Regions from separate parts of the Halobacillus sp. B29 genome, predicted to be linked through region 3. Evidence: riboswitches for the same ligand, from Rfam matches in the RefSeq annotation. Region 3 holds a riboswitch; each other region holds the start of a gene.
What was found. Region 3 has a riboswitch for S-adenosylmethionine ahead of ACTWP7_RS07275 (phosphoadenylyl-sulfate reductase). Riboswitches for the same ligand answer to the same signal wherever they lie in the genome.

Region 1 (7,095 bases), on a different contig from region 3:
TCCCGTAAGCGGATAAATAGGGAACGACGATGTCGTTGTGCAGGCCAATGCCAATCAATCCTGTCCCCACTCTTTCCATCTCTTCATTAATAATTACGGAGTAACCAAAGTCAGCATGGAATCCGCCATACTCCTGATCTAGCCAAGGACATAGATAACCTTGTTCCCCGAGTTTTTTCCAAAAGGAACGTGGAATGGCTTTTTGTTTTTCCCACTCCTTAAAGTATGGATAAGCTTCTTTCTCCAGAAATTGGCGTAGTGACCTTCGCAAAATATCATGCTCTTCTTTTATGTAACCTGCTTTCATCATAGCCTCCTAATTTAATCGTTCCTAAAGGGAAATCATTTTCTAATAGAATGATTCTCTCTGCTCCTGTTTAATTCCTCCATGATTAGGAAAACGGTTACAAAAAGACGTTTAATTGAATAATATGACATGTTTTTACACCATGTTTAGGCTAAACAGACGTTAAAGTCCTCCAATATAAACCCTTACAGGTAAGCAATTTGCCTCCGCAGCGCATAAAAAAGCTTGCAGGAAAACCAACTGGTTTTCCTGCAAGCAGAATTTATGATCTCTATGAATTCAATATTTTTTCGATGGCCTGAGCTACTCCATCTTCAGCATTTGTTCCTGTGACGAACGCCGCTTCTTGCTTCACTTCATCCTGAGCGTTGCCCATCGCGACTCCTACACCTGATTCACGGATCATCGCTATGTCATTCATGCTGTCCCCTACCGCCATCACGTTTTCCATCCGCAGATCAAGCCATTCACAAACTTTTAGCAAAGCCGCGGCTTTCGTGACACCTGTTGGGTTTACTTCGATATTCGTAGGACTGGAGTTTGTAACCTCAAGGTCCTGATTGCCATTCAGTTCCTGAAGAATAGCTTCTCTAATCTCATCATCTTCTATATCGAAACCGAACTTAAGCCAGTTATACTCTTCAATTTCTTTATCAAAAGGTTCCTGGGAGTTAAAAATTCCTTGTTCCGTAGAAGACCAGAAATATAATCCATGTTCTTCTTTCAGCTCCCACAAACGACTGACATGGTGAGGCTCCAGTAAGGTCTGGTCAACCAATTCAAAGTCCTGATTATAAATCTCACCACCGTTGATCGTTACAATATAAGAAGAACGACCAAGCTGCTCCGCTATATCGCGGCATCGCGACAGTGATCTTCCTGTACTTAATAGGACATGAATTCCCTGATCCTTTGCTTTTTGGACGGCTTTAATATTCGCGTCTGATACAGTTCCCTCCGGATTTACAAGGGTCCCATCTACGTCTAGTGCAATTAATTTAATATCTGTCATTGTATTCACGTCCTCTCTTCTACTTTCTCTATTCTAATACAAGGACAGACTTTCATACAACGAAACGACTAAACCGTATCGGCTGGTTGTTTCAATTGATTAACAAAAGTTCAATTTTTACGCTCCTATTTGCTTACCAGCCTATTTTTTCAAGGGGTACAAATGTAGGAATCAAGGAGTCATTGTAAACTTCACGAATGTGCTGCGCTACGTCTTCTTCCTGATATAGATCGACAATGGTTTGATACACTTCTTTATCCGTTTCATCTGCGCGGGCTGCAATGATATTTATATAAGGCTGTGCCGTGTCATCTTCAATAAAGATGGCATCATCTACTGGAACAAACCCGGCTTCAACGGCTACTCCATTATTAATGATTGATGCGGCAACGTCTGGCAGTACGCGGGGGGTCTGGGCCGCTACGATCGGTTCAAATTTTAAATTCTTAGGATTTTCCTGAATCTTGTCCAGGTTCCCATTTCCATCAAAATCGTCAGGCAGACCAATCACTCCAGCTTTTTCAAGGAGTAATAAAGCCCGTCCCATATTGGTTGCCTCTTTTGGTATAGCAATGGTGCTTCCTTCTGGAATATTTTTTACATCCTCATATTTTTCAGAGTAGATTCCCATTGGAGCGATTAACGTTGTACCAATTGGCGCCAGGTCCAGATCATGTTCTTTTATAAAAGAGTCAAAATAAGAGACCGTTTGAAACGCGTTTAAATCAATGTCTCCATCCGCGAGTGCCATGTTAGGACGTACATAATCTGAAAACTCAACTAACTCAATTTCAATATTCTCCTTGGCTGCTTTTTCTTTTATTTTCTCCCAGATCGGCACGCCAGAACCATTTAGGCCGACTTTTACGACCTTTTTCTCATCCGATCCTTCGCTTGATTCTGCTCCGCTGCTTTCACTGGAACATCCTGCTAATACGGTTCCAATGGCAGCTACTAAACTTAATAAAATGAATAATTTTTTCATGATGAGACCTCCTATTGTCTGCGGATTTTTTTAGATACAAAGTTTCCTATTGTTTGCGTGATTTGCACAATGACGACGAGAAGAAGCACGGTCGCAATCATGATATCCGTCTCAAATCGCTGATAGCCATACGAAATCGCTAAGTCACCAAGACCACCGCCGCCTACGAATCCGGCCATCGCCGAAGCTCCTACAAGACCAATCGTCGCAATGGTCAGATTCAGTACAATGGAACTTAACGCTTCCGGTATATATACGCGCGCGATAATTTGCCAGGGGGTGGCTCCCATAGCCTCCGCTGCTTCGATAACACCTGACTTCACCTCGAGCAGACTGCTCTCTACCAGCCGCGCGATATAGGGCGCCGAGAAAATAACGAGCGGTACTACCGCTGCAGCCGTGCCAATGGATGAGCCCACAATAAATCTTGTCACGGGCAGAATGGCTACCAGTAAGATGATAAATGGGATCGACCTGAAGAAGTTAACTACTGAACTGAGCGCATTGAATATAGGTTTGTTTTCAAGCAGTCCGCCATCTTTAGTAACCACTAACGCAATCCCAAGGGGAAGACCAATTAATGTGGCTGCAAGCAGAGAAATTCCGACCATTAAGAGGGTCTGATTGGTGGCTTCCAGAATTCTCGGCCAAAAATCCATTAAGTTAACCTGCATGTGCTTTCACCTCCTGAACTGTTACGGAACGCTGGATGGAGTCGATTGCTCTCACAATTTCTTTATCTTCTCCTTGCATCTCCACCACTAAATGTCCAAACGGAATGCCCTGAAGCTCTGTAATCTGCCCAAAAAGTACATTCACTTCCACTTCATATGACTTCGATACGTGGGAAAGTACTGGCTGCCCCGCACTTTCATCTACAAAGGTGACACGGTAAATATGCCGGCTTGCGCCCCGCTTTTCTATCCCCTCCAGGATGGATGCTGGAATTTCATTTTCCATAACCGTTCTTACAAAGTTCTTTGTAGTGGGATGTTCCGGCTGGGAAAACAAATCAAATATGGATCCTTGCTCGATGACACGACCATGTTCCATAACTGCGATCCGGTCGCAAACTTCACGGACAACATTCATTTCATGTGTGATCATAAGAATCGTGATGTTATATTCATCCCGCACTCTGCTCAAAAGTTTAAGAATGGACTTGGTAGTCTCAGGATCAAGAGCAGATGTCGCTTCATCACATAGCAATATGTCCGGAGAGGTGGCTAAAGCCCGTGCAATTCCGACCCTCTGTTTCTGTCCACCGGATAACTGGTCTGGATACTGCCTTGCTTTATCTGACAAACCTACAAATTCCAAAATTTCTTCTACACGTGCGTCAATATCTTTTTTAGGTACCCCTGATATTGCCAATGGAAAAGCGACATTGTGGCGTACCGTTTTAGACTCCAGCAGATTAAAGTGCTGAAAGATCATGCCGATTCGCTTCCGGACTTTTCGTAACTCGGGTTTAGACAGTTGGGTCAAATCTTCCCCATCCACGAGAAGCCTGCCTTCCGAAGGATATTCCAGTAAATTAACTAAACGAACAAGCGTACTTTTTCCTGCCCCGCTATAACCAATAACTCCGAAGATTTCTCCTTTATTCACGGCTAAATCCACTTGATCTACAGCTCTTAATTCATTTCCATTGTGTTCATAGATTTTTGATACTCCTTCAAACTCAATCATGAACGTCCCCCCTTTGTTTTTCTTTTCTTCCAATTAGCTGTCTTTCTTATGTACGACAAAGCGTGAAACTTTCGTTATGGCACATAAAAGAGCCCCTCTTCTTAAAAGATAAGAAGAGGGGCTCTATCATACGTGATTTATGAGAACCGTCTCTTCTCATCTTTCACGTGCATAAAGCACCTGCTGGAGTTGGCACAGTTTCTGATGACGCATCAGTCCCGCTGCCGAGGTTTCGTAGGGCCAGTCCCTCCACCTCTCTAGATAAGAAGATTTTTATTTGTTTTTAAATTGGATGGTGATTATCTTATTATAGCTCATCAGCTTTGTCAATTTTATCTGTGAAACTTTTCGTTTTTTCTCTTACCTGACTAAAAGCCGGTCCCCATGTCTATTACAGTAAAACCCAATTTTTACGATTATCTTCATACCTTAACGGGTATGCTGAAATAGAGAGCTTATAAAGGAGGTTTAAACATGTTTCATTACACAGTAGAAACAGAAAAAGGAATTGAAGAAGCAGTAGAAAGTTTAGAAGCCAGCCTTAAAGAAGCCCAATTCGGAGTTTTATGGAATTTTGATATTAAAGATAAACTCAATGAAAAAGGATTAGAATTCGAGAAAGAATTCAAAGTATTGGAAGTATGTAACCCTAAGGAAGCTCAGCGTATTCTTAATGAAAATACACTAGCTGGTTATTTCCTGCCATGTAAAATGGTTGTTTATTCTGACGGGGGCTCTACAAAAATTGGTATGCCTAAACCAACTGCCCTCATTCAATTGGTGGAAGATGAACAAATTCAGAGACTCGCAGAAGATATTGAACAACGATTAATCCATTGCGTGGATCAAAGCGTATAACGCATATGAGGAGGGATAATCTTTGAATTATCCTTCCTTTTTTTTATTTAGATCTGTTAAATCTGGTTGTTAATTTTCATAAGAGGCTTATTAAAGGATAGGGCCGGTTACTTGAAGACCCAGTTTCGAGATATTGGTTTGTAGTTAAGGTCCGTACCTTGTGTTATATAGCTCTCTGATTACTTGAGTATGAACTTTCTCAAATGGAAGATCAACCTATGATCAGCGCTAAACTTTTATCATGTCATGTGGTGAATCACCCCCGTTATAGAAGGATTTACGGCTGTTTCAGGATGCCTTCCTTCTTTTTTTGAAGGGTCCGTTTTCATAATAATATTGGGATGGTGGGGAAATGAGGAGACTCCCGCGGGAGAAGGAGCCAGGCGAGACCCCACAAGGAGTGAAACGACCGAGGAGGCTTGTCAGTTCCCCCGCAGGAAAGCGACTTATTTCCCAACCAGCCTTCCTCTTTTTAACGTAACAGCCTCATTTATCTTGAAAATGAGTCTTAAACAAACAGAAGCTTCTCTTTTAAAAAATCTCCTAGTTCTTGATCGGTGGAAGATTTAAAACCTTCTTTCCTTTGACTGAACAATGAAATTCTCCCTGACTCGTAATCGCACCATAAAATATATTTTCAATAGAAGTTATCCCGCAAGCTCTCCATTGGTTCTCCAACCATTCCTCGTTTTTACCCAGGTGATTCAAAATATCCTTTTGCAATTTTCCGTCCAGAATAAGTGGAATGTCATAACCCCCACCCCTATATGGAAGATGGAAATCCTCCCTCGTGATGTTTTCTTTTTCTGACTTTAACTTTATAGACATTGACCCGTTCGCTTCAATCAATGCTAATTCGACATCATTAATATGGTACACATCCTTTTCCCGAAGCATTTGTACGATATTATCGATAGAATAGTTAATGCTTTTAATGTTTTTTTCGACGATTTCTCCATTGAAAACCACCACCGTTGGTTCAAATGTTAAGAGCTTTCCCAACTTGCGATTTCTTAGTTTACTCCATACAATCAATTTCTGCAGTAAAGCAATTGCAATCATAGCCACTACGGTATGGATATGATTAATATTCGGATCAGCAATATCTGCCCCGACAACTGAACCGAGTACAAGAACCACCAGAAAATCAAAGACAGGCAGTTCACCTATTGACCGCTTCCCCATAAACAACCCTATGGCGAGTAGGAATGGAAGGATTGTTACAATTCTGCCTATAACCTTAAGTAAATCCCACAATAAATCCAATTGATTCACCACCTATACGTAGGTTTGCTTCCCACAGAATGTTTTATCCAATATTCTTTTATCCACCTGTTGACATTATACCTTATGGGGTATATTATTAATCATGTACTGTTCAACACAGCAAACAAAATCTTCATTAAGGGAGGGGAATCAATATGGAGTACAACGAAGCCATGAAAAACAGAGTAAAGCGTCTGGAAGGACAACTAAGAGGCGTTCTCAAAATGATGGAAGAAAATAAAGATTGCAAAGACGTCATCACTCAACTGTCTGCTTCTAGAAGTGCAATTGATCGCACTATCGGTTTAGTCGTCAGCTCCAACCTTGTGGAGTGCATTCAGGAATCAAGTGATAACCAGAACACAGAAGATTCCATCAACGAAGCTGTGCAGCTTCTAGTTAAAAGCCGATAATTTTTTAATAAATTTTATACCCATACACGTATATGTATAAATAAATTCTAGGAGGATAAAGATGTCTGAAACAAAATCAACCAATATCATCTTGTTCAGCGGAGATTATGATAAAGCGATGGCCGCTTATATTATTGCTAACGGGGCAGCCGCTTACGATCACAATGTAACCATTTTCCACACATTCTGGGGGTTAAACGCTCTGCGAAAAGATGAACAAGTATCTGTTAAGAAAAACTTCATGGAAAAAATGTTTGGAAAAATGATGCCTAGAGGTGCCGATAAAATGGGCATATCTAAAATGAACTATGCTGGCTTCGGCCCGAAAATGATTAAAGATGTAATGAAAAAACACAATGCTATGCCGTTGCCTGACTTGATTGAAATGGCGCAGGAACAAGATGTTAACCTTGTCGCTTGCACTATGACCATGGATCTTTTAGGGCTTCAAAAAGAAGAACTGCTTGATGAAATTGAATATGCGGGCGTTGCTGCTTATATTGGCGATGCTGAAGACGGTAACGTAAACCTGTTCATTTAATAGGAGGTCAACTTTTATGAA
Region 2 (7,095 bases), on a different contig from region 3:
CATGGGCTACGATACAGGGAGCTGCTGAGGAGTATGACTTCCTTCCGGTTGTTGGTCCAACAGAAGTCTTTCCATATGTGTTCCAGGGCTGGGGACTGCTCATCGTTATGTTTGTTGCAGCAATGACTGGCTGGGGACTACGCTATAGTGGGAAAAATGGGGAAGAAGTTAAACCAACAAAACATTCGTAATAGAAAATCCTCCCTGGGCGGCTTGCCGCAGGGAGGATCTTTTTTTATTGGATATGAGCTTTTGCTTCTTTCATCTGATCTAAATGACGAAGCTCGTGCCAGCCGATAAATTCCACCCACTGTTCAAGGTTTAGGTCACCGAAAGAGGGATGAGGGAAAGCGCGATTCTGAAGTGTTTCCTTATCCTTATTATGAACTAGGAAATAAGTGGCTTCACGCGTATGTTCCAAACCTTTCTTTGCCTCTTCCAACGTGTTGAATTCGCCTTTTGGTTTCAGGGGCTGAGGTGCCTCTACTTTATAGTCGCGGTTGGTTGTCTTATGCAGCGGCTTTTCATTTACCTGCTGCTCATCCCCCTGTTTGATCGCCTGATTCATCTGATGGACAATCATTTGTTCCATTAAGTACAAATGCTCTAAGACTTCTAATATAGACCAGGAATTTTCATCCGGCTTCGTGCGTGCTTCCTCGTCAGATACCTCTTCCACAAAAGCTAGTAATTCGTTTCTTTTTTCTTCTATTCCGTACATCTTGTAACCATCCTTTCCAAGTATAGGATATTTCGAGTCTACCATATGTAGCCGCTTATTTTCCTCTATTAAATATGTAAACGGTTTTTCTTTTAATAGAAGACATAGTAAAATGATGGGAAGATTGAAAAAATTTACTTTTCTACTTTTCTTACAAGTGAAAGGAGCACGATTAAATGCAGCACTTAGACTATCTCTATCATCCCTATGAGACTACAAGAAATTCGACCATTGCGAAAAACGGAATGGTTGCAACCTCACAGCCGCTTGCGTCTCAGGCTGGGCTATCCATACTGCAAAAAGGAGGAAATGCGATAGACGCAGCCATAGCAACCGCCGCCGCGCTAACGGTTGTGGAACCTACTTCCAACGGAATTGGTTCAGACGCCTTTGCCCTCGTTTGGACAGAAAATAAACTTTATGGACTGAATGGGAGTGGTCATTCACCTGCCTCGATTTCTACTGAAGAAATAAAGAAACGAGGGTACGAAGAGATTCCGAAGTTTGGCTTTGAGCCTGTTACTGTTCCTGGAGCACCAGGGGCATGGGCAGAACTATCCCGCCGTTTTGGGAAGCTTCCATTTAAAGAATTGTTCGCTCCCGCTATTCAATACGCGGAAGAAGGATATCCAATCTCTCCTGTACTAGGGAAGTTCTGGCGAATGGCTGCAGCCAAATTCCGTGAAACATTAATAGGAGAAGAATTCACCCACTGGTTCGATACCTTTGCCCCAGATGGCAAAGCTCCTGAAATCGGTGAAGTCTGGAACTCGGAAGGCCATGCCCAAACACTGAGAAAAATAGCTGAAACGCATGCGGAAGACTTCTATAATGGAGAAACAGCTGATCGAATCGATGCTTTTTCTAAACAGTACGGCGGTTTTATTTCTAAAGAAGACTTAGCCAGCTATCAACCGGAATGGGTTGATCCAATTTCTGTGAATTACCGTGGTTATAACGTGTGGGAAATCCCTCCGAACGGCCAGGGACTTGTGGCGCTTTCAGCTTTGAACATGCTAAAAGGGTTTGACATACTTGAAAAAGAAAGTGATTCTACATATCATAAGCAAATAGAAGCTATGAAACTCGCTTTTGCAGACGGAGAAAAGTACATTGCTGATGCCTCTTCTATGGAAGTAGACATCGATGATTTATTAAATGATGATTATTCAGCTGAACGCAGATCTTCTATTACAGAAGAGGCGGGCGTGCCGGAAGCGGGCGTTCCCCCGAAAGGAGGAACCGTGTATCTCGCTGCCGCGGACGGGGAAGGGAACATGGTATCGTTTATTCAAAGCAACTACATGGGATTCGGTTCTGGATTAGTGGTTCCTGGAACTGGCATTGCTCTTCAAAACCGTGGTCATAACTTCACCATGGAACAAGGGCATGCCAACTCTCTGGAAGGGAATAAGAGATCGTATCATACCATTATCCCTGGCTTTTTAACGAAGGGAGATCAGCCCGTCGGACCATTTGGCGTCATGGGCGGATTTATGCAGCCCCAGGGCCACGTTCAGGTTGTTATGAACACGGTTGATTTTCATTTAAACCCGCAGTCAGCGCTTGATGCTCCACGCTGGCAGTGGATGAAAGGTAAAACGGTATGGGTAGAGCCGAACTTCCCTAAGCATGTCGCGGAAGCTCTCGCGCGCCGCGGCCACGAAATCAGCGTTCAGCTGGAAACAGGTGCTTTCGGGAGAGGCCAGATTATATGGCGTGATCCGGAAACAGGAGTTTTATATGGCGGCACGGAGTCAAGAACAGATGGTACGATCTCCGCTTACTGAATGAAGAGGAGAGTCGGTTTGGAAGGAGAGGAGAAGTATGCAGCAGTGGAATCTCTTTATAGCCTTTTTTCGTGTGGGAATGCTCGGTTATGGAGGAGGTCCTGCTTCCATACCGCTGGTCCATAAGGAAGTGGTTGAAAAATATGAATGGCTCACGGACGATGAATTTGGCGATGTCCTGGCTTTAGGCAACTCGCTGCCAGGTCCCATTGCTACAAAAATGGCAGGGTACATAGGTTATCGAGTTTCAGGAATCATAGGGATGTTGAATGCTGTATTAGCAACCATTATACCTACAATTGTCATCATGATTGTGCTGATTACTTCGTTAAACAGTTTTCGCGACCAGGCCTGGGTCAATGGGATGACACGAGCCGTGGTTCCGGTGGTAGGAGTTATGCTTGCCAAGCTGACTTATGATTTTCTAAAAAAAGCTCAAGGAAATCTGGGGTGGATCGTCTCGCTATCTCTTGCGGTTGTCTCTCTTTTACTGATTGAGTGGATCGGCTTGCATCCTGGTCTCCTTATCTTTGCGCTGTTACTATATGCTTTGCTTAAACCTGTAAAAGCTAAAGATAAACCAAATCATAAAAGTCAGGAGCAGTCATCATGATTTTTTGGAAACTATTTGTTGCTTTTTTTATACCTGGAATTATTGGTTATGGGGGAGGTCCTGCTTCGATCCCTTTGGTAGAAAATGAGGTTGTGGGACGATTTGGATGGATGAGTGTGACGGAATTCAGCGAAATGCTTGCTATGGCGAATGCGCTGCCAGGGCCGATTGCTACAAAAATGGCCGGTTTTGTCGGCTATCAGCAGGCAGGGGTTCTGGGTGCAGTGGTCGGTGTCTTTGCCACAGTTGCTCCATCGCTTATTTTAATGATTGTCCTGTTGAGTTTTCTATATAAATTCAAGGATTCTCCCAGGGTCAAGCGGATGACTAACTTAATCCGCCCAGCGATTGCCGTGCTTCTTGGGATTATGGCGTACCAGTTTTTTGGGAATTCCTATGAATCCACAGGTTTCCTGCAAACAGCAATCCTGATCATCGCCAGTTTCTTGTTACTTGAAAAAGTAAAACTGCACCCCGCCTTTGTAATCCTTGGATCGCTCATATACGGCGCCTTGTTCTTAGGTTGAACAAAGCCGCTTATTAAACAAACGGGACGGATTGTTGAAGACTCAGTTTCGAGATAAATTGAGTCCGTTGCCTGAAATCGATGAGGGGCGGCTACGTGAGAAGAACGGACCCTACTATTGGAGAAGCTAGTGTCCTACATCAGCCTTAAATGCTTCTATAGCAGGGGTTATCCCACGTGCACGCTCATTGTTATAGGTTTAACCCCACCGTAAACCATGGCGTTCCGAACATGATATCGAGTTCCCTATTTAGCAAGGTCCGGAGGGGGACGATGCAGACTCCTGTGGGATGAACATGATCGGTAAGATCCCGGAAGGCGAAGCCTGAGGAAGCTTACCACATGCCCACGGAAAGCGAAATCGTCCCCCGCAGGACCTAATTCTCACAAAAGTCTCGAAATCAAGTCTTAAACAAACGCGAGCGAATCTATAATATTCAACAGAGACTTTAGGTAGTACAAGAACTCACAGTTTCCGGACTCTCTTTAATCATCAGTTCAGCAAAATCCCCCTGTGAAGAAGGAGTACCATAGGAATAGAGCGAATATCCTAGTTAGGAACCAACTATGCGATTAAAGGGGAGAGAAGAATGAGCAAATATTCTATTGAACAATTTATAAGAGAAACAAAGCAGGACGATGCAGAGAATGAATACTTCGAGCTGGAAACCCCGCGTATCCTGGAAGTGAACCTGACCGATCAAGTGTGGGCGAAAGCAGGATCCATGATCTCGTACAACGGGCAGATTAAATTTGAAAGAGAAGGATTCCTTGAGCACGGTGTAGGTCGTTTCGTGAAAAAAGCCATGAGTGGAGAAGGAAGCTCTCTGATGAAAGCTACCGGACGCGGCAGCCTTTACTTAGCTGATCAAGGCAAAAAAATTACTATTCTGGAACTGGATAACGAAGAAATTACAGTGAATGGCAATGATCTTCTCGCCTTTGAGCCAGGCGTAGACTGGGATATTCAACTGATGAAAAAAGTTGCCGGAATGATGTCGGGCGGCTTATTCAACGTTAAACTGAAGGGAAGAGGTAAAGTAGCGATCACGTCTCATTACGAACCGCTTACCATTATGGTGCGCCCGGGGCAGCCAGTAATTACCGATCCAAATGCTACGGTCGCCTGGTCGGGTCATTTGCAGCCTGAGTTTCGTACAGATATAAGCTTTAAAACTCTCATTGGACGGGGAAGTGGAGAATCGATCCAAATGGAATTCAAAGGCGACGGCTTTGTCATCGTCCAGCCGTTTGAAGAGATTAATACTTCAGGCGAGCGCGGCAAATAAAGATTTGTCGAATGATGGAGAGTTCAATATGGACTGGCATTTTCTTATGACAGTCTGAATAGAGTAAAAGACCGGGAGCTGAATATGTTTTTTTCCAAAAAAAATTTTAGCTTCATCCTTTACTTCACTGCTAAAACGTTGTAAGATATGAAATAACTTAAAAATAAATAACGGAAACTTCTTATCCAGAGAGGCGGAGGGACTGGCCCTTTGATGCCCGGCAACCATCGAATCAATCTAATGATTGACGAGAACGGTGCCAATTCCTGTAGGATGGTGACATCCTAAGAGATGAGAGGATCGTACGGACTATAATACGACCCCTTTTCTTGGATAAGAAAAGGGGTCTTTTCGTTGTCATATACCCGTGAAGGCTCTCGATAGAAGTTGCGTTAAAAAGAAAGGAAAGATGAGATATGGCGAAGGCAATTTTTGGAGCAGGGTGTTTCTGGGGAGTAGAAGCATTCTTTGAAAAATTTGAAGGCATTACATCTACACGAGTAGGTTATATTGGCGGGAATCTGGATAATCCATCTTATGAACAGGTGAAAACGGGTAAAACAGGTCACGCAGAAGCTGTGAAAGTAGAGTATGACCCGACTGTCATTACTTATTCTGAACTCGTAAATATCTTTTTTGAAACGCACGATCCAACTTCAAAAAATCGTCAAGGTGCCGATATTGGCCACCAATACCGCTCGGCGATTTTTTACAATGATGCCAGTCAAAAGTATATTGCTGAAGAAAAAATTAAAGAGTGGGATGAAAAAGGCACATTCAAGCGCCCGATTGTAACAGAGGTTGTTAAGACCACCACTTTCTATGAAGCGGAAGAGCATCATCAGAAATATTTGCAGAAGAACGGTTCCGTAGCATGTGGAATCGGCTAAAAACGCTTATCCTTGAAAGGCGCTCAGAGTATTTACTCTGAGTGCTTTTTTTATTTTTAGGGCTGCGAAGTTACGCACAGAACCAGGAAGGGAAAACCTTTGAACAGAGCGAACTGAGTGAGAGATAGGTTTTGTGAAGGGAGAGGGAGCGGATTTGTTATGGGTCAATGAATCGATACTAATCATCATGTGTTTGTTTATGGTGGCAGGGGCCCTGGATTACTATGTTCTTAATCAGCGTTTATCTTTAGGAAAGCATTTCTATGATGCCTTTATGATGATGGGGCCGCTAGCCTTATCCATGGTAGGTATCATTTCGCTAGCTCCCGTCTTGTCAGAAGTCGCTGCACCGGTTATTGGTCCTGTCTTTAAAGAACTGGGGGCCGATCCTTCTATGTTTGCTTCTATGATTTTAGCGATTGATATGGGAGCGTACTCCCTGGCCGAAGCGTTAGCCTTAACGGATGAAGCGGCTGTGTTTTCATGGGCATTTTTAGGAACTATGATGGGTCCGACACTCGTCTTTACTATACCGGTCGCTCTTACTGTCATTCAAAAAGAAGACCGTCCTTATTTCGCGAAAGGGATCCTCATCGGAATAGTGACAATACCGATTGGTTGTCTGGCAGGCGGAGCGATCGCAGGATATGAATGGTTATGGATGCTGCATAACTTATTGCCGGCGCTTCTCCTTTCCATTTTTATCGGGATGGGATTATGGTTGTTTACGAATGGAGCTATACGTGTATTTGCCTGGTTTGGAAAAGGAGTCGAAATCCTTATTATTACCGGACTTGCAGCTATTACGATTGAAACGCTTACGGAATTCACCCTCATTTCTGGCATGGCCCCGCTTTCTGAGGGGGTCTCTATTGTAGGCAGGATTACCGTTACCCTTGCAGGAGCGTATCCTTTAATCGCTTTTATTAATCAAAAAGGGGAAAAGGTATGGAATCGGTTGAGCCAGAAGATTGGTTTAAATGCTTCTGCTATGACCGGCCTCCTGGCTTCCCTTGCCCATCATTTACCTATGCTTGCCATGATGAAGCACATGGATCACCGGGGGAAAATAGTGAATTCGGCTTTTGCGGTAAGTGGAGCTTTTGTACTGGGGAGCCACTTTGCTTTTGTAGCAGGAATTGAAAAAGATATGATTGTTCCTGTTATTGTGGGCAAGCTGATCGCTGGAGGACTCGCTGTAGGTATTGCCTTACTTTTAACAAGAAGGAATAAGCAGATAACTTTAACCAAGTAATCAACTAGGCT
Region 3 (7,095 bases):
GAAGGTTGCCTCGTTCCGCCTCGCCTGTGACATTTACGAGCGGAACCCTGGAGGAAGACTGCCATACCTGTTCATTCACCAGTTCGTTATTGGTCGCAATCACCACTATGTAAGCACCTTTAATATCCTTTGGCTGGAAGAGCTTTTTCTTCCATGCCACTACGGAGTCCTCTGCCATGACACTCAGTTCAGAAGTTAAGTGAGGGCTCACAACGGTAACCTGCGCCCCGCTTTCAATTAATGTACGGGCTCGTTTACAAGCCACCTTTCCCCCTCCAATAATGACGGCCCTGCGATTTTCCAGCTGGACCATCAGCGGTGCGAATGCCATACCCTCAACTCCTTTCTTTAGGACAGGACCGGAAACGATTCCTTGTTCTGTAATGCTTCCTTCACCCGGTCTGCGAGCGCCTCTACTATTCCAGGGTGATCCTGTAAATAGTGAGTCATTTCGATCGAATGACCTGCAGCCTTAAGCTCATCGATTCTCTCCTGCATAGAACGGATCAACAGTCCCGTAAACCATAAATAGGGAACGACAATCGCCCCTTCCCCTGCTCGGCTTAGAGAAGTCTCCAGCCCTTCTTCAAACGTGGGACCACATGCAGCCAAATAGCAGACGTCGACGTTTGAAACATTGGTTTTACTTTTCAGTTTGTTTGCAATGGATTCAATATCACGCTTCGTTTCCGGCTTGCGGCTGCCTCTGCCCACTAAAAGAAGATTCAATGGAGAATTTTGTAATGTTGTGGTGGATTCAATACGGTCAACCAGGACATCAACCAGCCGGTCCTGTACGCCGAGCGGTTTCCCATACGTAAAGGTGACGGAAGGAAAGCGCTCCTGCATATGCTTGATTTCTTCTGGAAGATCCTTATAGTAATGACCCGCTGACAGAAGAAGCACAGGAACGACAGCAATTTCAGAAGCCCCGTTTTGAACCAGTTCCTCTACTCCATCCGCGACATTAGGAGAAGCAATCTCCAGGTAACAGATTTTGTATAAGGGAACGTTCACATGGGCCTGCGCTTTCTCGATACAGGCGACCGCTTCGCTTCTTGTTTCTTCGACTCGACTTCCATGACTTACGTATAATACGGCCTGCATATTTTTCCTCCTCTTTAGCCCACTACTTGATGAAATGGATTCTCTTCCTGTTGTGGAAGGGATTCAAACCACTGCAGTGAATCCCGAAGCTTCACCACTTCCCCCACGACGATCATGGATGGATTGGCTATATCTTTTGCTTTTTCTACGATTGTGGAAACCGTTCCTGTCACCGTCTGTTGGTGTTCCGTTGTTCCCCATTGCACGAGCGCAATCGGTGTATCAGCCGAACGTCCATGACGGATCAGCCTTTCACAAATGTCAGGCAGTTTCTTTACCCCCATGTATATGCACAAGGTATCCATGCTTTTCACAACGCTCTCCCAGTAGGCTTCTTCGTCGATTCCAAGTTTACTGACCCCTGAGATAAAAGCGACAGACGAACTGAAATCACGGTGGGTGACCGGGATGCCTGCATAAGCTGGAGCAGCAATTCCAGAAGTGATGCCCGGAACAATTTCGTATGGAATCCCTCGTTTGGATAGGGCCTCCGCCTCTTCTCCACCCCGTCCGAAGACGAAAGGGTCGCCGCCTTTCAGACGAGTGACGGTTTTTCCTTGAAGCGCAAATTTGCATAACAGACCGTTAATGCTCGATTGACTGAGGGAGTGGTTGTTCGGGCTTTTTCCACAATACACAAGTTCGGTTCGCTCTCCTGCTTCATCTAAAAGCTCCTGATTGACAAGACGGTCGTAAAGGATCACGTCTGCTTGCTGAATGGCCTTTAACCCTTTGACGGTAATTAAATCCACATCTCCTGGTCCTGCACCAACGATAAATACTTTGCTCATCCTTTGACCCACCCCTTTTCGATTAAGAAAGCAACCAGCCGGTCCGCACATGCCTGCTCATCCAGACTGCCGGATTCTAATCTGAGCTCAGGGGAAGCGGGTGCTTCATAAGGAGCATCTACACCGGTAAAGCCTTTGATTTCCCCTTTTCTTGCTTTCTTGTACAAGCCTTTTGGATCGCGCTTCTCACACTCTTCTACAGGACAATCCACGTGGACTTCCAGAAATTCGTCTTTGTTAAATAACTTTCTTACCTGATCGCGGTCCTCCTGATAGGGAGAGATAAAAGCCGTCAGAACGATCGATCCGCTGTCAGCAAAGAGCTTCGCGACCTCGCCGATCCGGCGGATATTTTCTTTTCGGTCCTCTGCTGAAAAACCAAGATCGCTATTCAACCCCTGCCGAATGTTATCCCCATCCAGTAAGTATGTTTGCAGCCCTTTCTGGAACAACTGCTTATTGACTAAATTCGCAATGGTTGATTTCCCGGATCCAGATAAACCGGTCAGCCAGATCACTCCGCTATGGTGTCCGTTCTTTTTTCGATAATCGTTTACATTTACTGCAGCATCATGCCACGTGAGATTGGATCCCATATCCATCATCCTTTCCGTTATGAGTCAGTGGTTTGTTTATCTCGTAGTCCTTCAATTAGCGTCTCAACGACCTCGGGACGGCTGAACGTTTTTGGCGGTTTTTCGCCATTTCTGAGCAGTTCACGTACCTTTGTACCGGAAAGAATGACGTGGTGTTTGGCATCATGTGGGCACGTCTTGTGGGAAGCCATTGCTTCACACGCCTGGCAGTAGAAGCTGTGCTCAAAGAACATTGGCGTTATTCCCAGTTCATCTTCTGTGAAATGACTAAAGATTTTCTGAGCGTCGTAAGTTCCGTAGTAATCGCCTACTCCAGCGTGGTCACGGCCGACAATGAAGTGGGAGCAGCCGAAGTTCTTACGGACAAGACTGTGAAAAATAGCTTCACGTGGACCAGCATAGCGCATAGCCGCACTAAAGACAGCAAGCACAACACGATTCGCCGGATAGTAGTTTTCGAGCAGCACCTGGTAGCTCTTCATCCTTACATCACTCGGAATGTCGTCGCTTTTCGTTTCGCCGACAAGTGGATTTAAGAACAGTCCATCTACCGTTTCCAAGGACGCTTTTTGAATATATTCATGAGCGCGGTGAACCGGATTACGGGTTTGGAAACCAACGACTTTACTCCAGCCCAGGTCCTTAAATAAGTCTCTCGACTGGGCAGGGTCCAGGTAGAACTTTTCGTCATGTTCCTTTTCCGCACGTTTTGTCAGTTCAATTTCCCCGGCCACGTAATAGTCCGGACGGCCGTAAAGTTTATTTACGCCGGGATGCGCGGATTCTTTGGTTAAGTACACATTCTCTGCTTCTTTTTCTTTATCCGATGAATAGACTTCACTAATCGTGATCGTACCGTATGTCGTACCGTTTTGAACGAGCGCGGCTTTCTGTCCCGGCTGAAGCTCATTCGCCTTTTCTTTATTTACGGGCAGCGTAATGGGAATGCTCCACGGTGTTCCGTCTTTCAGCCTCATATTCTCAACGACGGAATGATAATCTTCTTGATTCAGAAAACCGGTTAAGGGGCTATAGGCCCCGTTTCCGATCAGTTCTAAATCACTTAAAGCCATGGCATCCAGTTCAATTTTTGTGGTAAGAGCTGAAGTGTCAGCCCCTTCGTTTATTTGATTGACAAGCGTCCCGCCGTGGGGAGCGATAATTGTAGACATGTGATTTCCTCCTTTATTCACTCTCGTTGTTACCTGTCGTATGAAGACCGCACTCGGTCTTGTTAAAGCCTTTCCATCGTCCGGAGCGATCGTTGCTGTCCGCTGCAAACGTACAAGGGATACATCCAATACTTGGATATCCTTTATCGTGCAAATCATTGTAATCCAAGTCGTTTAGTCGGATATATTGCCATACGTCGTCCCATGTCCAGTAAATAAGGGGACATACCTTTATGGATTCAAAACGGTCATCTTTATTTATAAAATTCGTATGGCTCCGGCTTACCGACTGTTCGCGCCGCAGTCCGGATACCCAGGCGGTGGCTCCGCTCAATGCTTCTTCCAGCGGTTTAATTTTACGGATAAAGCAGCATTTGTCCGGCTCTCTTTTCCATAAGGCTGAGCCATGTTTTTCGGCCTGCTGTTCCAGTGTTAATTCCGGTTTTTTCATTTCAATATTCAAGTCCGGATATTTTTTCTTCACCTTATCAATTAAATCGTATGTTTCCTGAAAATGAATTTCCGTATCAAGAAAAACGATGTGGGCATCTTTTTTAACTTTTGCTATTAAATCTATGAGTACAATTCCTTCAGCACCAAAGCTGCAGGCGTAGGTAATAGAAGAACCATAAGTATCATAAGCCCATTTCAGTACTTCTAGTGCCCCCTTGGTTTCCCCTTCAGGGCCCAGATGTTCAAAAGGATCGCCTGTGAACTCTTCATAAGTTATGGCTGGATTAGTCATTTTTTTCCTCCCTTCCCACAAACAAAACGCTACAAATCAAAAACCTCTCTCCTTGAAAAAAGAAGAGAGGCGTACAGCATGAATAAGCCCGCGTCTCATCTTCTCATCTTTCAAGTGATAGCTTGCTGGAATTGGCACAGCGTCTGTTGACCCGTTGCCGAGGCTTCAAAGGGCCAGTCCCTCCACCTCTCTAGATAAGAAAACGATGATTGAATTTTTTTAAAATGTGATTGATTAAAATCTTATGCCCCTTTTTACTATATGTCAATGCTTAATTTAAATATTCTGTATTTTTAAAAATCGTTCTTGACAGGACTTACCTTTCCCCTTTAGATTGAATAGTATCTTAATTTTAAAATTAAATAATCCTTATAAAGAGCCGGGGAAGGAATCTGGTCCGTTGATCCCGCAGCAACCTCTCCTAGTTGTAGAAGGTGCTCATTCCAGCAGACATTGTCTGAGAGATAAGGTTAAGCTATTCAGCTTTTCACCTCTTTCCTCAGGGAAGAGGTTTTTTCTTAGCCTTTTTACAGAATACTCTGTTAATAATTGTAATTTCAGCTCTTCTGAACTTCCGTATTGATCTTAAAATTAAGCTCCCTATTGTGGAAGAATCAGTTTCAAGATAACCGGGGTCCGTTACGTTAAATGGAGAAGGGCTGGTGGGGAAATAACTCGCTTTCCTGTGGGGGAACTGGCAAGCCTCCTCAGTCGTTATCACTCCCTGCGGGGTCTCGCCTAGCTCCTTCTCCCACGGGAGTCTCATCATTTCCCCACCAACCCAACATGATTAAGAAAAACGGACCCTTCCAGAAGAGAATAATTTCCCTGCTTAATCTGGGTTAAATGCTTTTATGACAGGCTATTGGGTGTAGTTACATCCTGAAAATAGGTAGAAAACCACATAGTCTAATTCATCATTATGCAGGTGATGTTGGAAATGGTATTGAGTCTCTGATTTGGAAAGGTCCGGAGGGGGACGATGTAGACTCCTGCGGGATGAACATGATCGGTGAGATCCCGCAGGGCTTTTAGCCCGAGGAAGCTCAGCACATGCCCGCGGAAAGCGAAATCGTCCCCCGAAGGGCCTCCCTCATAACCAATATCTCGAAACTGAGTCTTAAAGTAAACGGCCCTATTGTGTAATAAGCTTTTAAGGAAAAAAACTATAATAAACTTTAACAAAGAAGTGACTTTATTCATTTCGGGTCCATATAGTGTAAGAATTGAGATGGAAACTGCTTAGAAAACAACGCGTTCTTCTTTGCTCTGTAAGCCTGGTCAGGAATACATAACAGCTAGATTTTTTTAAACATAAAACCAAGTAAATCAATCAGAATAATAAATTATAGAAACAGGAGTGTTGAAACGTGAGAAGATTACTTATTTTTTCGTTCGTCGGTTTTTTTGCCCAGCTTATCGACGGTGCGCTGGGGATGGCATTCGGGCTCAGCTCTTCATCCCTTTTGCTCGCCTACGGGGTGGCTCCCGCGATTGCCTCCTCTTCGATCCATATGTCTGAAATCGCTACAACAGGCGTTTCAGGATTTTCACACTATAAGTTCGGAAACCTGGATAAAAAATTAGCCCTGACCTTAATTGTTCCGGGAGCGGTCAGCGCATTTTTGGGAGCAGCTTTTCTAAGTAATCTCCCGGGAGATATGATTAAGCCTTTTATCTCCTCTTTCTTACTTTTGCTCGGGATTTATATCATCGCTCGTTTTCTTTTCCTGCGCCCGTCAAATGAGAACCAGAAAAGAAAGCCGCTCAAAAAACGCTTTCTGTACCCGCTTGGCTTCCTAGCAGGATTCATGGATTCCATAGGCGGCGGTGGATGGGGGCCGATCAACACTCCTGTGCTCCTATCGCAAAAGGGAGCGACCCCTAGAAAAGTCATCGGTACGGTGGATACGACCGAGTTCGCCGTGACGACTTCTGCCACCCTCGGTTTTCTTATATTTTTAGGAATCGATCAGTTCAACTGGCTGTGGATTGCGGCTTTTGTTATTGGGGGGGTTCTGGCCGCCCCACTTGCCGCCTGGCTGGTTCGGATTCTTCCAGCTCTGATTCTCGGAGTGCTTGCCGGTGGTTTCATTATTTTAGTGAATCTGCGCACTGTACTGCAGTCCGTTTCCATCAGCGGTGATGTGCTGACACTCATTTATACCGTCCTCATTGCAGGCTGGGCAGCATGCGTCCTTTTCTCCATTAAACGAAACATTCAATTTAACCGTCAGGGGAACTCTCCGTTAAAAGAAACGTCGTAGCACCCGCCTAACTATGCATGCCGCCAATCAGTCGGCTCTTCGGGCGGTGACATCCAACAGGAATCTGGAGGAGAGTAGTCTGATCGCTTGCTTTCAAATCATAGAGGGAATCACAATGGTTCACATCGAATCCAAGTAGTGGGTGACCGTTCATACCAAGCGCACTTGCCGAGAGCAATAGACGCTGCAGCAGCACCCCCGCTTCCATGTGCTCTATTCTGTACCCTCTGTGCCCCAGCTCATTTTTATAAAAGAACCGATCTCCTGCTATATGAAGACAGATAGGGATCTGATGAAAATTGACGTAATCCATGTTCATTCCCGCCTGCAGCTCCGGACGAAAGTCCCCCTCTTTTAGTTTGATTAACGAATGAGAGAGACTGTCATACCGGTAAGCTCCATCCGTGATCCCTTCCA

Region 1: it holds a riboswitch for S-adenosylmethionine, as region 3 does, so the genes downstream of both, ACTWP7_RS08935 (methionine ABC transporter ATP-binding protein) here and ACTWP7_RS07275 (phosphoadenylyl-sulfate reductase) in region 3, are expected to answer to the same signal.
Region 2: it holds a riboswitch for S-adenosylmethionine, as region 3 does, so the genes downstream of both, msrA (peptide-methionine (S)-S-oxide reductase MsrA) here and ACTWP7_RS07275 (phosphoadenylyl-sulfate reductase) in region 3, are expected to answer to the same signal.

Annotation. Positions count from the first base shown of each region.
Region 1 covers NZ_JBQQCM010000005.1:225,798-232,892, forward strand. Annotated here, with positions in the region: gene ACTWP7_RS08915 (acyl-CoA dehydrogenase family protein) at 1-307, opposite strand, end outside; gene ACTWP7_RS08920 (Cof-type HAD-IIB family hydrolase) at 579-1,319, opposite strand; gene ACTWP7_RS08925 (MetQ/NlpA family ABC transporter substrate-binding protein) at 1,453-2,304, opposite strand; gene ACTWP7_RS08930 (methionine ABC transporter permease) at 2,316-2,978, opposite strand; gene ACTWP7_RS08935 (methionine ABC transporter ATP-binding protein) at 2,968-3,996, opposite strand; SAM riboswitch class I at 4,150-4,264, opposite strand; gene ACTWP7_RS08940 (DUF302 domain-containing protein) at 4,471-4,854, shown strand; gene ACTWP7_RS08945 (DUF421 domain-containing protein) at 5,398-6,120, opposite strand; gene ACTWP7_RS08950 (metal-sensitive transcriptional regulator) at 6,276-6,533, shown strand; gene ACTWP7_RS08955 (DsrE/DsrF/DrsH-like family protein) at 6,595-7,074, shown strand; gene ACTWP7_RS08960 (rhodanese-like domain-containing protein) at 7,091-7,095, shown strand, end outside.
Region 2 covers NZ_JBQQCM010000001.1:176,384-183,478, forward strand. Annotated here, with positions in the region: gene ACTWP7_RS00815 (Na+/H+ antiporter NhaC family protein) at 1-191, shown strand, start outside; gene ACTWP7_RS00820 (DinB family protein) at 236-721, opposite strand; gene ACTWP7_RS00825 (gamma-glutamyltransferase family protein) at 898-2,511, shown strand; gene ACTWP7_RS00830 (chromate transporter) at 2,549-3,124, shown strand; gene ACTWP7_RS00835 (chromate transporter) at 3,121-3,651, shown strand; gene ACTWP7_RS00840 (AIM24 family protein) at 4,241-4,939, shown strand; SAM riboswitch class I at 5,118-5,237, shown strand; gene msrA (peptide-methionine (S)-S-oxide reductase MsrA) at 5,356-5,829, shown strand; gene eutH (ethanolamine utilization protein EutH) at 5,984-7,084, shown strand.
Region 3 covers NZ_JBQQCM010000004.1:202,480-209,574, forward strand. Annotated here, with positions in the region: gene ACTWP7_RS07250 (NAD(P)-binding protein) at 1-331, opposite strand, end outside; gene ACTWP7_RS07255 (sirohydrochlorin chelatase) at 349-1,170, opposite strand; gene cobA (uroporphyrinogen-III C-methyltransferase) at 1,122-1,898, opposite strand; gene cysC (adenylyl-sulfate kinase) at 1,895-2,494, opposite strand; gene sat (sulfate adenylyltransferase) at 2,512-3,666, opposite strand; gene ACTWP7_RS07275 (phosphoadenylyl-sulfate reductase) at 3,680-4,411, opposite strand; SAM riboswitch class I at 4,512-4,612, opposite strand; SAM riboswitch class I at 4,778-4,882, shown strand; gene ACTWP7_RS07280 (sulfite exporter TauE/SafE family protein) at 5,782-6,678, shown strand; gene ACTWP7_RS07285 (SagB/ThcOx family dehydrogenase) at 6,686-7,095, opposite strand, start outside.